Regions from separate parts of the Clostridium lapidicellarium genome, predicted to be linked through region 1. Evidence: riboswitches for the same ligand, from Rfam matches in the RefSeq annotation. Region 1 holds a riboswitch; the other holds the start of a gene.
What was found. A riboswitch is a leader RNA that binds a small molecule or an ion and turns the genes downstream of it on or off. The one in region 1 is predicted to bind lysine.
Positions count from the first base shown of each region.

Region 2: it holds a riboswitch for lysine, as region 1 does, so the genes downstream of both, AB8S09_RS04195 (amino acid permease) here and AB8S09_RS07215 (aspartate kinase) in region 1, are expected to answer to the same signal.

Region 1 covers NZ_JBGFFE010000007.1:99,097-107,261, reverse strand. The annotation lists gene ftsH (ATP-dependent zinc metalloprotease FtsH) at 1-95, shown strand, start outside; gene AB8S09_RS07220 (HelD family protein) at 127-2,277, shown strand; lysine riboswitch at 2,325-2,538, shown strand; gene AB8S09_RS07215 (aspartate kinase) at 2,617-3,819, shown strand; gene lysA (diaminopimelate decarboxylase) at 3,855-5,150, shown strand; gene AB8S09_RS07205 (glycoside hydrolase family 94 protein) at 5,248-8,165, shown strand, end outside.
Region 2 covers NZ_JBGFFE010000003.1:117,978-126,142, forward strand. The annotation lists gene AB8S09_RS04170 (ABC transporter permease) at 1-400, opposite strand, end outside; gene AB8S09_RS04175 (ABC transporter permease) at 400-1,188, opposite strand; gene AB8S09_RS04180 (ABC transporter ATP-binding protein) at 1,248-2,357, opposite strand; gene AB8S09_RS04185 (FeoA family protein) at 2,751-3,005, shown strand; gene feoB (ferrous iron transport protein B) at 3,007-5,121, shown strand; gene AB8S09_RS04195 (amino acid permease) at 5,203-6,675, opposite strand; lysine riboswitch at 6,793-6,968, opposite strand; gene rbr (rubrerythrin) at 7,126-7,713, shown strand; gene AB8S09_RS04205 (MutS-related protein) at 7,735-8,165, opposite strand, start outside.

The sequences.
Region 1 (8,165 bases):
AAACTTTGATGGGAGACGAATTTATGGGTATTATAAAAGAGTATAAGGAGAAGAAAAAAGAAGAGTCTTCTAAGGGAAATTTGATTTCAGATTAGATATATAAGTTAGCGAAATGGAGATATATATATGTGGAGAGATGATTTGGAAAAAGAGTTAAGTAAGGAAATCCAGTTAAATCTTGAAAAAGAAAAATTAAAAAAAGTATTGGATCAGATAAATACGAAAGTGCTAGATTGTATAGAACTTAGAAAAAAAGTTGTTAAATATATTCTGGATTTAAGAAAAAAAAATCTTGAACAGTATGAAGATGATGAGGATAAAGTTGTTGAATACTTTGATCATGAGATATATACAAAAGAAGAGCAGTTTAGACTGGTCAACAAGAGTATAAGAGAACTTACCATATTGAAAGATTCTCCTTATTTTGGAAAAGTGGTTTTTGAAGATAGATATGGTAGGGGAAAAATATATATAGGAAGATTTGGAATGAGCGATAAGGAGGGATATGAATCTGTTATAGTAGATTGGAGATCACCTGTATGCAGTTTATTTTATTCAGGAAATCTGGGGGAAACCAGCTATAATTCCCCTATGGGGACAATAGAAACGGATATATTGGGTAAAAGGCAATTTATTATAAAAAAGTCTAATCTTGTGGGGATGTTCGATTCAAACAAAGATGTGAAAGATGAAATATTGCAGATGGTATTGAGCAAGAATGCCGGAGAAAAACTTAAAGATATAGTAATGACCATACAGGAAGAGCAGGACAATTTAATAAGACAGCCAAGGGAAGGTGTTGTTGCTGTAAATGGAATGGCTGGCAGTGGTAAAACCACTATAGCTTTACATCGGGTGGCATATCTTTTATACAATTATAGAAAACTGCTCCAGAGGAAAGTGCTTATACTGGGACCCAATAGTATTTTTATAGATTATATTTCCATGGTATTGCCAAGTTTAGGAGAAGAAGAAGTTGCCCAACTTACTTTCAGTCAGTTTGCTAAAAGTATTTTGAATTTGACGGATATTATGGACTTAAAGGATTATATGGAAAATATTCTAAGTGGTGATAAACAATTTATTGAACAGGTGGCTCATAAAAATTCTTTGGAATATATAGGTGATTTGGATAAACTAGCTGACCGTGTGGAGAAAAATTGTTTCAAAGCGAAAGATGTGCTTTTTTATAACAAAGTAATAGTTACCAAGAAAGAAATTCAGGAGATGCTGTACTGCTATTTTAAAAATATGCCTCTGTTTAAAAGAGGTGTAAGATTAAAAAGAGTCATATATTCCAGGATAAAAGATGAGAGAGATATTTTAGTTAGAGCTATACAGAAAAAGTATAAAGATAAAATTAAAAGTATGACGAAAGAGGAACTCAATATCAATGGAATAAATTTGGAATTCAGGGAAAAAAATGAAATAGAAGAGGTTATAAAAGAAGTCATAAGGATAAAAAAATATAAACTTAAATGGTTGGAAAAGCCTGATATAATATCTGTATATAATGATTTTAATGGTAACAGGGAGCTTACTTATGATGATCTGGCTGCTATTTTGTATTTGAGAATAAAGCTGGAAGGCTTGAAGTACAGGGAAAAGATAAAACATATAGTTGTAGATGAAGCTCAGGATTATTCCCCGCTGCAGTTCAAAGTTATAAGGGAACTTACCGATTGCAGCTCTTTCACTATAGTGGGAGATGTTAATCAAAGGATTATACCTTCAGATGAAATTCCTGCTATGATGAGATTAAAAGATATTTTCCCGGATTTAAAGGTGAAAAATTTTTCCCTGAGCAAAAGCTATAGATCTACAAATCAAATAACTGATTATGCCAACCGGTATTTGAAAAAAGGCAGAATTATACCCATGGTTAGAAAAGGAGAAGAAGTTTTAGAAAAGCAGGTACGGACCTTGGAAGAACTTGCAGGCGATGTATTGGAAGATATTGAGCAGCTGAAAAACAAAGGGTATGAAAGTATTGCTGTGATATGTAGAAATTTAAGGGATACAGAGAGGCTGGGGAAGGTACTTAAGAAAAACATGTATATAAAGGTGATAAGCGGGGAAGATATGATTTATTCCAAGGGAGAAGTCATACTTCCAAGTTATCTTGCCAAAGGTCTGGAATTTGATGCTGTTATAATGATCGATAATTCTTACGGACTTAATGAAGAAACTTTAAAATATATAGTAATTACAAGAGCATTACATGAGCTTCATGTATATAAAATTTCCTCTAATACTATGACAATAAAAAATAGTTGAAATTGATAAATGTTTGTGGTAAACTTAGAACAATTTAATAATTGACTACCTAGGGTGGAGGCGCTGTAATTAATAGTATTTATTTTTAGTCGGCGGACATTTGAAAAATAAAGAAAGGAATTACGGCCGAAAAATTAGTTTGGCAGAACTAATTTTGGCTTTGTACAGAATATGTACAAAGCTGTCACTAAAATAGCCTTAACCGATGTATTTCATTGATGAAACTGGGAAAGGCTATTTTAGTGGAGAGCTACAAAGGTACACAACTAAGAGTAAATAAGTACAGTAATAGGTGTGTCCCTCTGCTGTGCTTGTTTTTTAATTTTAGGGAGGAGTATTATGGCAGTTATTGTTCAAAAATATGGAGGAAGTTCTGTTGGAACTCCTGAAAAAATAAAATCTGTAGCTAAGTCGGTAGTAAACAGAGTAAAGAAAGGTAATAAGTTGGTGGTTGTAGTATCAGCAATGGGGGACACTACGGACAATCTCATAGCACTGGCGAAAAAAATTACGGATAATCCGGATAAAAGGGAATTGGATGCACTTTTGTCCACCGGTGAAATGAGATCCTGCGCCCTGCTTGCCATGGCGATTAAGGATTTAGGATACGATGCAGTGAGTTATACAGCTTATCAGATCAGCATAAAAACCAGTGGACAATATGGTAAATCTCTTATAGATGATATAGATGAGGCAAAAATAAAAAAGGCTCTAAACGGCGGGAAAATTGTAATTGCAGCTGGATTTCAGGGAGTGAATACCGAAGGTGATGTCACCACCCTTGGCAGGGGCGGTTCTGACACTACAGCTGTAGCCATAGCGGTAAAATTAAGGGGAACATGTGAAATCTATACTGACGTGGATGGAATATACAGCGTGGATCCAAGAGAATATAAAAATGCTAAAAAACTTAGGGAAATAGATTATGAGGAGATGCTTGAACTTTCGAGTTTGGGTGCTCAAGTTATGCATTCCAGATCTATAGAACTTGCTCAAAAATATAACATACCTGTATATGTGGGATTGAGCAACAGCAATATAAGAGGAACAGTTATTAAGGGGGTAGATGATGTGAATTTGGAAAGTAAGCCTGTAACGGGATTGGCTACCAGTGACGATGATGTGGCGGTGACAGTTAGAGATATTGATTATGATATAAATATTATTGCAAATTTGTTTGAAAAAGTGGCCGACAGGAAAATAAATGTTGATATGATAAGTCAAACAGCACCTATAGGTAACAAGGTGAATGTATCCTTCACTATTCCCAAAGTTGATCTGAAGGAGTGTCTAGATATTTTAAAACCCTATTCTAAAGGCGGGGTACAAATTGATATAGATGAGAATATAACTAAATTTTCCATAGTAGGTATAGGGATGAAGACTACATCGGGAGTGGTTGCCAAGATGTTTAAATTATTTAGGCAGAATAACATATCCGTGAAGATGATAACTACTTCTGAAATAAGAGTTACCTGTGCCATAAATCAAGAAGATAAGATCAAAACAATAAATCTTATAGCTAAAGAATTTAACTTATGATGAGATAATTTGAGAACCTTTAGGAGGAAAATGGCATGAGATTATTTGGAAATATGGAAGTCAAGGACAATAATTTATATGTCGGAGGCATAAATGCAGTGGATCTTGCAGGTAGATTTAAAACTCCGCTTTATATAATAGATGAAGATTTAGTCAGGGAAAGATGTAAAATATATTATAGGACTTTTGAAGGATATGAAAATAATAAGATAACCTATGCGGGGAAGGCATTTTTAACTTTGGCCATGTGCAAAATAATAGATAGTGAGGGTTTATATTTGGACGTGGTATCCGGAGGTGAACTCTATACGGCTTTTAAAAGCGGTTTCCCGATGGAGAAAATTTATTTTCACGGGAATAATAAAACGGCAGAGGAAATTAAAATGGGAATAGATTTTAAAGTAGGCAGATTTGTAGTGGATAACCTCTGCGAAATGGAGGAGGTAAACTCTATAGCCAAAGAAGAGGGCAGAGTGCAGAAAATACTGCTGAGAGTAACTCCCGGCATAGAAGCTCATACACATGAGTATATAAAAACAGGGCAGGTTGACTCTAAATTTGGATTTACCATGTTAAATGGTGAAACCATGGAATTTATAAAAAAGGCCATGAATATGTCCAACCTTGAATTTGTAGGTGTCCACTGCCACATAGGTTCTGAAATATTTGAATTGGAACCTTATGAAGATGAAGTTGAAATCATGATGAATCTGGTAAAAAAAGTGAAGGATGAAACGGGCTATGAAATAGAAGAGCTGGATTTGGGGGGAGGATTCGGAATATACTACAGTGAAGAGGACAGCCCCAGGCCCATAGAAAGTTTTTGCAGTGCCATATTGAAAAAAGCCAAACTGGAATCGGAAAAATTGAATATAAAACTTCCGACATTGGTAATAGAACCCGGCAGATCCATAGTAGGTAATGCCGGAACGACACTTTATACCGTAGGAGCTACAAAAGATATTCCCGGTGTAAGAAAATATGCATTTGTAGATGGCGGCATGACGGACAATATAAGACCTGCTCTTTATAAAGCCCATTATGAATGTGCCGTAGCAAACAGAGTTCACAGTGATTGTGAGGAAACTGTAACTATAGGTGGAAAGTGCTGTGAATCCGGGGATATATTGATAAAAGATGCAAAACTTCCGCCGGTCAGGACGGGGGATATCCTGGCAGTGTTTAGTACAGGGGCCTATTGTTACTCTATGGCAAGTAATTATAATAAAGTGCCTATTCCGGCAGTGGTTTTAGTAAAAAATGGAGAAGCCAGGCTGATTTCCAAAAGGCAGAGTTTTGATGAAATGATAGAAAATGAAATAATGGTTTAGTTTAAATCCATACTTTCTGTAAATTAATATTTTGTGTTTTATTGGAAACAATAAATATTACGTAAATTCTTTTTTTACAGGAAGGATGGATTTTTTTATGCTTTATATTATGGGTACAGCTGCAATCATATTAATTGTGATAATTTATAAATATTCAAATAAATGTGGAAATACAGATGACAGTGCGATGGATAATATCCTTGCCTTCAATATGAGTAAGGAGGAATTGAAAAAATATGCAAAGGAAATGACTGTTATTCCAGCAGTTAATGGAAAGAAAAGCTGTAAAAGAAAACTCATACGCAACTTGGATAAAGAATATAAGAATATTTTGGACGGATGCAGTTTTTTTGAAAGTGAAATCAAAAGCAAAATAGAGGTAGCTTCATGTGCCGAATGGCTTTTGGATAATTTATATCTTATAAAAAAAGAATATAAGGACATAAAAGTCAGTGTATCGGGCAGTTATTATAGAGACCTTCCCGTAATGAAGGAAGGTGTTATGAAAGGATATCCTAGAGTATATTATATTGTCAGGGAAATGTTGTCTCACACTTATGGCATTGTAGATGAAGATACCATAGAAAGTTTTATAAGCTCTTACCAGGAAAATAAAATATTAAAGGATTGTGAACTCTGGGTACTTCCCATAATGGTGAGAATGGCACTGATTCAAAATATCAGCGCTGTGACAGGAAATATGGTTCTCATGCAGAAAGAAAAAGACAGGGCTGAAATTACAGCAGGAAAAATTATAAATTCAGGGAAAAATACAGGAGAAAAAATAAATTTCACATCCCATTTCACGGAAAAATTCATACGGATATTGAGGGATAATCTTATAGAAGATGCAGAGATATATGATTGGATAAATGAAGAACTATCTAAAAAAGACAGCAGTATAGGGAGAATGGTTAGCATTGATCATCAAAAGCAGGGGATATACCAGGTTTTGATGGAGAATTCCATTAAAGGGATAAGGGAGATATGTGCTCTAAATTGGAGGGAAAATTTTGAACGCCTCAGTTATGTGGAACAGGTTTTAAAGACCGATCCTTCAGGAATTTATGATAAAATGGATTTCCGTTCAAAGGATTATTACAGACGTAGAATAGAAAAATTATCCCCAAAAATAGATGTACCGGAATCCTTTATAGCGAAAAAGGCAGTGGAATGTGCCGGGGAGGTTCCTGAAACTTCTGAAAAATATGAAAAACATGTAGGCTATTATTTGATAGATAAAGGTATGGAGCGCTTAAAAGAAAAAATAAAGCCCGGAGGTAAAGAAACTACCCATATTATGACGCCGGAATTTTATATAGGCAGTGTATTGTTTGGAACTATTTTCTTGGATACTTTAATTAGCGGAATAAGTTTTTATTTTGAAGATCTGTATTTTTGGCAGTACATATTGGAAATAGTTATTCTTTTGATACCTACCAGTGAAATATTTATATCGATATTTAACTGGAGCATAAATAAACTTTCAGAACCCAGGTTTATACCAAAAGTAGAATTCAAACAAGGCATACCGGAACAGTTTAGCACTGCAGTTGTTATACCTGCCCTTACAAGTCATAGAACTAGGATAAAAGCTCTCATTGATGACCTGGAGGTATATTATCTGGCAAATAGGGAGGAAAATTTGTATTTTGTACTCCTTGAAGATTTTAAAGATAGTACCAGGAAAAAAGAACCCGAGGATAAGGCTCTGGTGGATACTGCACTGTATGAAATAAAAAAACTCAATGAAAAATACGGAACCGAAGGAAAAGACAAGTTTTATTTTTTGAGCAGATACAGAAAATACAATGAGAGGGAAAATAAGTGGATTGGATGGGAGAGAAAGAGAGGCAAACTTATGGAGTTCAATTCGCTTATAAGGAGGGATAAAAATACAAGTTTTGATATTATAAGCGGTGACATAAGTAATTTATATAAGGTGAAATATGTAATAACTCTGGATGCAGATACTGTTCTTCCCAAGGATACAGCTAAATTGCTTGTGGGTGCCATGGTTCATCCACTGAATGTCCCCTACCTTGATAACAAAAAGGTGGTCAGGGGTCACGGCCTGATGCAGCCTAGAATAAGCGTAGGCGTGGTAAGTGCAAATAAGACCCTTTATTCCAGAATTTTTTCCGGGCAAACTGGTATAGATTTATATACTACAGCTGTTTCGGATGTATATGAAGATATGTTTGATGAAGGTATATTTACTGGAAAGGGAATATATGACGTGGATGTTTTCAACAGCATATTAAGAGGTGAAATACCGGAGAATACAGTATTGAGCCATGATCTGCTTGAGGGATCCTATGTAAGGGCCGCCCTTTTGACTGATGTAGAACTTATTGATGGATACCCTGCCTATTATAATTCAAATTGTAAAAGGCTCCACAGGTGGGCCAGAGGAGATTGGCAGTTAATGCCATGGATCTTCAGGAAAAATTCCCTGAATAAATTGTCCCGGTGGAAGATATTTGATAATTTGAGGAGAAGCACTGTGCAGCCGGGTGTAATGCTTCTTATTATAATAGCACTGACTTTGTTTCAAGCTCCCAATAATTTACTTGCAATAGCTTTGATCTCTCTATTGTGTCCTATATTATTTGACATGTCCGAAACTGTGATGTCTCATACAGGGAAAATAAAACTCCCGAACAATATTATAAGCTTTAAGAATACATTGGAGCAGTTTTTGCTCTTACTGAGTTTTTTACCTCACAAGGTTTGTTTGATGCTGGATGCTATAATAAGGACAATTTACAGGGTATTTATAAGCAGAAAAAATTTACTCCAATGGCAGACGGCTGCAGATGTTGAGGCTGTTTCTTCTAAAACATTTAAAAGTTATTTGAAATCAATGTGGCCATGTGATGCTGCTGGAGCAGTTACAGCCTTTCTGGCTTTTGAAAACAATGTTGATACCCTGCTCTTTATGATGCCCTTTTGTATACTTTGGTTTTTAGCGCCGTGGATAGCATTTAGTGTAAGTAGAGAAGAAAAAAATAA
Region 2 (8,165 bases), on a different contig from region 1:
AAGCACCTATGCCAAGAGGCAGTCTTATCTGGGAAAAATACATAAGAAGGGCTATCCCCATGATTACTTCGGGAATAACGATAGTTACATTTAAAAGTCCCTCTACCAAACCCTTCCCTCTAAAACTATATTTATATAGTCCAATGGCACCTGTGGCACCAACTACAGAAGAAATTACCGTGCTTGCAACTGCTATAACCAGACTGTTTTTGAACGCAATTATCACGTTTAAATCCTGAAACAGCTTTCTATACCAGTCCATGGTAATCCCCATCCATGCAGTTCCTGCAGATGATTTATTAAATGAATAGACAACAACTATAAGTATAGGCAAATACAGATATATAAATATCATTCCAATATATATTTTAGAAATCCATCTGAAAATTTTAGATTTCATTAGAAAACCTCCAAGTCAATTTTCTTTCCCAACAATTTTATACCGACACCTACAATAATTAATATACCAACCATCATTGCCACGGATACAGCTGCCCCGAAAGGCCAGTCCCTTGAAACTAAGAATTGATTCTTGATGAGATTTCCTATAAGCATTACCTTACTTCCACCCATGAGATCACATATGTAAAAAAGCCCGAGAGAAGGTATAAAGACCAGAATGCATCCTGCAACTATTCCAGGCATGGTAAGAGGTAGAGTTACCGTTAAAAAAGCCTTAATGGAATTTGCCCCCAGATCTTTAGCTGCATCTATATAGCCTTTATTTACTTTTTCTATGGACGTGTAAAGAGGAAGTACCATAAATGGGAAAAGTGCATATATCATGGCCACAAGTACTGCACCATACGTATACAGCATTTTTAGCGGCTCAGTAATAAGTCCCATTTTGATAAGGACATTATTTATAAGTCCTTCTGTACTCATGAGTATCATCCATGCATAAGTTCTTATAAGAGAGTTCGTCCAAAACGGAATGATTATCAGCATTATAGCAAGCACACGGAACCTCTTTGGTATCTTTGCCACTAAGTAGGCAAAAGGATATCCTAAAATTAGCGTAAACAAAGTGGTTATAAATGCAATGGAAATGGAATCAAGAAAAATTTTGAAGTACAGCGGAGAAAAGATTCTCCTGTAATTATCAAATGAAAATACTACATCGATCCCACCATTTACACCTCTTTGAAGAAAACTTATAAAAATTATATATACAATCGGTACTGCCATAAAAAATATCATCCATATAGAAATTGGAAATATAAAAAAGTTCTTTTCAATTTTTTTAATCAACTTGCCATCACCTTTTCCCGACAGTGATATCCATTGTTTTCTTCAGAGTTTATTATTACTGCATCCTCCGGGTTCCAATATATCCATACTGATTCATTTATTTTCGGTGTTTTCAGAGATCTGTTATAATTGGTTGAAATTATTTTTCTCCCGTCTTCCGACATAAAGATAGTTTTTATACTAGATCCCAGATATACATTTTCCCTGGTCACTGCTTTGATATTAAAATGTTCAACAGCCTTCAGGGAATATTTTACATTTTCTGGTCTGACAAGTACGCATACATTGTCTCCAACTTCCAGCGATCTATTGTCTGCAGCTATCTGCAAATTTCCTGCCTTTAATGTGACCTTATCCTCCCAAATACTGTCCACTGTGGAATCAAATAAATTGGATTCACCTATAAAAGCAGCTACGAACTTGGTCCGTGGTCTTTCGTATATGTCTCTGGAATCGCCCAATTGTTCTATAGAGCCCGCATTCATGACAACTATTCTGTCGGAGATATAAAGAGCCTCTTCCTGATCATGAGTTACATAAATAAAAGTTATCCCCAGCCTCTGCTGGAGAGATTTCAATTCACTCTGCATTTTTTTCCTGAGTTTAAAATCCAATGCACTTAAGGGTTCATCCAATAACAATATTTTGGGATTATTTATAAGCGACCTTGCAATTGCAACTCTCTGCTTTTGCCCGCCGCTTAATTGATCCGGCATTCTTTTCTCATAACCACCGAGCTGTACCAACTCCAGCATTTTAGTCACACGTTCTCTTATTTCCGGTTTTGAAACCTTTTTGACTTTCAAACCGTAAGCTATGTTTTTATAGACATTCATATGGGGAAAAAGAGCATAATTTTGAAATACCGTATTGATATTGAGCTCATAGGGCTCCTTATTTTCTATATGCCTGCCGTTTAGCAATATATTCCCACTAGTGGGTTTTTCCAGACCTGCAATCATTCTCAAAATAGTAGTCTTTCCACATCCGCTTGGACCAAGTATAGTTAAAAATTCACCTTTTCTGATATCCAGGGATATATTTTTTATCACTTTCTGGTTATTAAAAACTTTTACTAGATCAACTAGCCTAAGTATGTTGTCCAATTTTTCCACCTCCAGATTATAATATAATTATTAAGAGATTTTCTCTTATTATTATATTATTTTATTTCCCTAAGTCAAAAAGCTTCTGCCTCTGTACAGAGGCAGAAGCTTTTTTCTGCAGTCCCTACACACCTTGCGGTCATTAAAGCTTCCTTTAACATCAATTCCTAGTTTTTCACTCAAGTTTAACTAAAAATAATAATATCACATTACTATTCTCAAGTCAATTATGTATATGCAGCATTAATTTACATCAATTTAAAATTTATGGAAATTTATAATCACATTTATTTCTATACGTCATAAATTAATATTGAACAAATCTTAATCTAAGCTAATATTTTTAGCTTAGGGAAATAATATTAGAACAGTTACATTAGGGGGAAAATCAATATGGAAAAACTTTGTCATGTAAATGTAGGCAAAACAGTAATTGTAAAACAGCTTTTTTCAAAAAACTTACTTAGAGAGAGAATGATGGCATTGGGCATCACCAAGGGAACTTTAATAAAAGTGGTGTTAAAAGGCCCCGGTGATAATTTGACTTTATATAAAATAAGAGATACTTTAATTGCCCTTAGAAAAGAGGAAGCATCTCTAATAGCAATTCAACAGGTAAATTTTAATCAATGCTGTAAAGGAGAATGATATGGGTTTAACTTTTGAATCTACAAGAAATAAATCTCTCAGAGATACCTTCAACATCAAAATTAGAGAAAAGACCTTTGTAGTAGCACTGGCCGGAAATCCGAACACCGGCAAGAGTACTATATTCAACTCCCTTACCGGCCTTCACCAGCACACTGGCAATTGGCCCGGCAAGACCGTGGTAAATGCCCGGGGAAGCTATAAGTACAAAGACTCGGATTTTTTAGTTGTTGATCTGCCAGGCACTTATTCAATATTTGCATCCTCCAGCGAAGAAATAGTGGCAAGAGATTTCATATGTTTTGGAAATCCCGACGTCATAGCTGTAGTTACAGATGCTACCTGCCTTGAACGAAATCTAAACCTGGTATTTCAAATAATGGAAGTTACAAACAATGTAGTACTGTGTATAAACCTGATAGACGAAGCGAAGAAAAAGGGAATATTTATAGATGGAAAATCCATAGGAGAAAAACTGGGCATACCTGTAATTCTGTCTTCTGCCAGGAATAACATAGGTATAGATGAATTAAAGGAAAGTATCTACAATATTGCATCCAATAAAATAAAAATAAGATATAACCCGATAATATATAAAAACATAGAAGACAAAATAGATAAAATAAAGAAAACCGTGGAAAAAAATTTCTCAAACATAAATTCAAGGTGGCTTTCTATAAGACTTATGGACGGTGATGAAGATTTTCTCAATTCCATGTCAAAATATCTTGACAAAGACAGCCTCCACCATGTAAAAGAATTTACGGACGAATTGTGTGAAAGTATGGACAGAGAAGCTTTAAGAGACTATATAACCGGGGAAAATTACAAATTGGCAGAATTCGTAAAATTGAATTATATTAAAGCATCAAATAAAAATAACAGCAGAAGAATCAACCCTGATCTCATAATCACTTCAAAAAGATTTGGAATACCGATTATGCTGATAATGTTATGCGGGATTCTATGGATAACAATAAAAGGGGCAAATGTACCTTCTGAATTCCTGTCCAGCGTGCTGTTTGGCTTCGAAGATACACTTTCAGGCTGGTTCATCGGGTTAAATGCCCCGAAATGGCTGTATGATATATTGGTCTTGGGAATTTACAGAACCGTAGCTTGGGTTGTATCCGTAATGCTCCCGCCCATGGCAATATTTTTCCCGCTGTTCACATTGCTTGAGGACATCGGATATCTGCCCAGAGTTGCCTTCAATATGGATCATCTTTTTAAAAAAGCCTGTGCCCATGGAAAACAGTGCCTTACCATGTGCATGGGACTTGGATGCAATGCGGCCGGAGTAATAGGCTGCAGAATAATAGACTCCCCCAGGGAAAAACTTGTAGCCACTGTAACAAACAATTTTGTTCCCTGTAACGGAAGGTTTCCCACACTGATAATAATATCTTCCATGTTCTTTGCCGCAAATGCCGGTTCCTCCAAAATAATACCTTCCGTTGTCATAACTCTCATCATATTGTTTGGCATATGTATGACACTGCTCATATCATATTTATTGTCCAAAACTCTATTAAAAGGTGTCTCATCCACATTCACCCTCGAACTTCCACCTTACAGAAAGCCCCAAATCGGAAGGATAATATATACTTCTATAATAGATAGAACCATATTCGTACTTTGGAGGGCAGTAATAGTAGCAGCTCCTGCCGGGGCGGCCATATGGATATTTTCCAATATATACGTTGGAAATATGAATATAATAAACCATATAGTCGTATTTCTGGATCCATTGGGAAAATTCATAGGTATAGACGGATGCATATTGGCGGCTTTTCTATTCGGCCTTCCGGCAAATGAAATAGTGCTTCCCATACTTCTTATGCTGTATCTGTCCACAAATACAATGGTAGATGTTGAAAGCATAGTATCATTAAAACAGGTATTTTTAAACCACGGATGGACATATCTTACAGCCCTAAACACAATGCTCTTCAGTTTGCTTCACTGGCCCTGTGCCACTACTCTTCTCACTATAAAAAAGGAAACTGGAAGCATAAAATGGACATTGCTGTCAGTGCTCATACCGCTGATAACTGCTTTTGCGGTATGCTCATGTACAACACTGATATATAAAAGTATTCATATACTTGTATAATTTAACTACATTAAAAGTCGGGTGGATTTTCTAGACCAGCTGAAAATCCACCCGACTTTTAATGTAATATATACTTAAATCCTATTTTAAATATTTCATCTCTTCTTCAATACTGTCGAAATCCACTTCTTCCGGTTTTATTACGGAAGTGTGATGTTTCTTCTTGTACCAAAGCCACAATCCTATAAACAGTGGAAGACCTATATAGGATGAAATCACTCCGCTCCAGTCTATCTTAGCAGCTCCAAAGTAGGTGATTCCCTGACCTAATATAACTATAATGCACAGCGTAAGAGCTATAACCGGCCCAAGCGGGAATAATTTAGCCTTGTATTTCAGCTTACCAAAATCCCTTTTTTGTACTGTATAGGCTTTTCTAAAACGATAGTGGCAAAGTGCTATCCCGAGCCAGGCTACAAACCCTGCCAGACCTGAAGCTGCCACCAGCCATACATAAACTGTAGATTCTGCATAAAGCCCTGTAAGAAAACAAGCAGATGCCACTATCGTGGTAAGTATCAATGAATTTACCGGTACTCCCCTTGAATTAACCTTTGCCAGCCATGCAGGGGCTTTCTTACCTTTGGCCAGAGAATATAACATCCTAGTAGAAGCATACATTCCAGAATTTCCTGCAGATAACACCGAAGTCAATATAACAGCATTCATAAGAGAAGCTGCACCAGCTATTCCCGCTCTTTTGAATACCAACGTGAAGGGACTTGTTTTAACACCTGCATCCATATAGGGTATTAGAGCCCCGACTACAAATATGGTACCTACATAAAACAAAATTATTCTCCAAAATATAGTATTTATTGCCCTTGGTATATTTTTTTCAGGGTTTTCACTTTCACCTGCTGCTATACCTACAAGTTCAGTACCTTGAAATGAAAAACCCGCAATCAGGAATACCATGAAAATTGATTTAAAGCCTCCAACAAACGGAGCTTCTCCAACGGTAAAATTTTTCAATCCAACCGGTTTCCCGTTGAATATGCCAAATATAGTTGCTATCCCAATTATTAAAAATACGATAACCGTAAAAACTTTGATCCCTGCAAACCAGAATTCAGATTCTCCATAAGCCCTTGCGGACAGTAAATTAAGACCTACAATCAATGCTAGAAAAGATATGCTCCATATAATGGCAGGTGTATTTGGAAACCAGTACTTCATTATGAGAGCTCCAGCTACCATCTCTGCTGCCACGGTTATGGACCAGTTGTACCAGTAATTCCAACCCAGTGCAAAACCTAAAGCCGGATCTACAAATTTTGTGGCATAAGTTTCAAAAGAACCTGAATCCGGCATATATGTGGCCATTTCTCCCAGGCTAGTCATCAAAAAATATACCATGACTCCTATACAGCCATAAGCTATCAGTGCTCCTCCTGGACCTGCCTGTTTTATAGTAGCTCCCAGTGCCAAAAATATGCCTGTTCCTATGGCTCCGCCCATAGCAATCATGTTTAAATGTCGTGCCTTGAGTCCTCTCTTTAGTTTATAAGTATTTTTTTCAGTTAATCTTTTCGCTGTATTTGCATTTTGCATTTTTATTCCTCCCTATGGGTTTCTTAAAATTCCCATAAGTGAATTAACCAAGATGAGCATTAAAAAATACCTTGAGAGTACACCCAAGGCAATTAAACATAAAATATTAATTCCACAATGAATGATAGCTCTCCACAATAAACTCTTGTGACAGTCCTGTACATATTCTATACAAGCCCAGCTATTCAGCCTTAAAGCATCGGTTAAATACTTCGGCAAAATTTCCTTTCAAATTGCTTCAATGTGCTTAACTCCACAATCCTACTCTTAAATTTTGCACCTCTATCCCAGCTATTCACTTACAATAAGTACATTATGAACTAAAAGTAAAGTTTAGTCAACATATTTTAACGATTTTTTAAATTAAATATTGAATATATCTCTGAATTAATATATTATATTATATAGAACAAAGTATTAAATTATATTATTTATCAGGAGGTAATTTTTATGACATCTTTAAAAGGTACAAAAACTGCTGAAAACCTAATGAAAGCTTTTGCAGGAGAATCTCAAGCAAGAAACAGATATACTTATTATTCCTCTATTGCAAAAAAAGAAGGGTATGTTCAGATTTCCAATATATTCTTGGAAACTGCCGGAAACGAAAGAGAACATGCCAAGAGATTCTTTAAATTTCTAGACAGGGATTTGCACTGCGAGGCCGTAGAAATAAACAATGCATCTTATCCGGTCGCACTTGGAGATACCAAGACTGTTTTGAAAGCAGCTGCCAATGGAGAACATGAAGAAGCCTATGAACTATATCCTTCCTTTGCCGATACAGCAGACAAAGAGGGTTTTCCTGCTATAGCAACTGTTTTTAGAAAAATACTGGAAGTTGAAAAACATCATGAGCAGAGATATCTGGCACTGCTTAAGAATGTGGAAAACGGCACTGTGTTTAAGAAAGATAAACCTTGTAAGTGGATATGTACCAACTGCGGATATATTTATGAAGGTACATCTGCCCCCCAGTTTTGTCCTGCCTGTGCTCATCCTCAATCATACTTTCAGCTGTTTGTTGAACAATTTTAATAATACTTATCAGGGGAATCACTATTTAGATGATTCCCCTATATCTATTCCTGCCATTTTCATTAAATAAAGTGCATTCCTTGTAGTCGAAACTCCTCTTCTGAGCTTATAGTCAAATTTAATCTTACCATCTTCATAATACTCTGCAAAATGATAGTTTTTTACCCTGCTGCCGTTCTCTTTCTCCATGTCGGCAAGCTCTAGATCGTGTGTGGATACCATTCCGCATGTTTTACCAGCTGCAAGGTTTTTTATCAAAATTTTAGCCCCCAAATGCCTGTCGATGGAATTTGTCCCCTTAAATATCTCATCTAAGAGAAAGAATACCTGTTCACCCCTCTTACAGGCCTCCACAATTTTTTTTATTCTAAGTATCTCCCCATAAAATGAAGAGATATTTTCTTCTAGGTTATCACTTATTCTCATGCAGGTGTAAATTTTCATTATGGAAC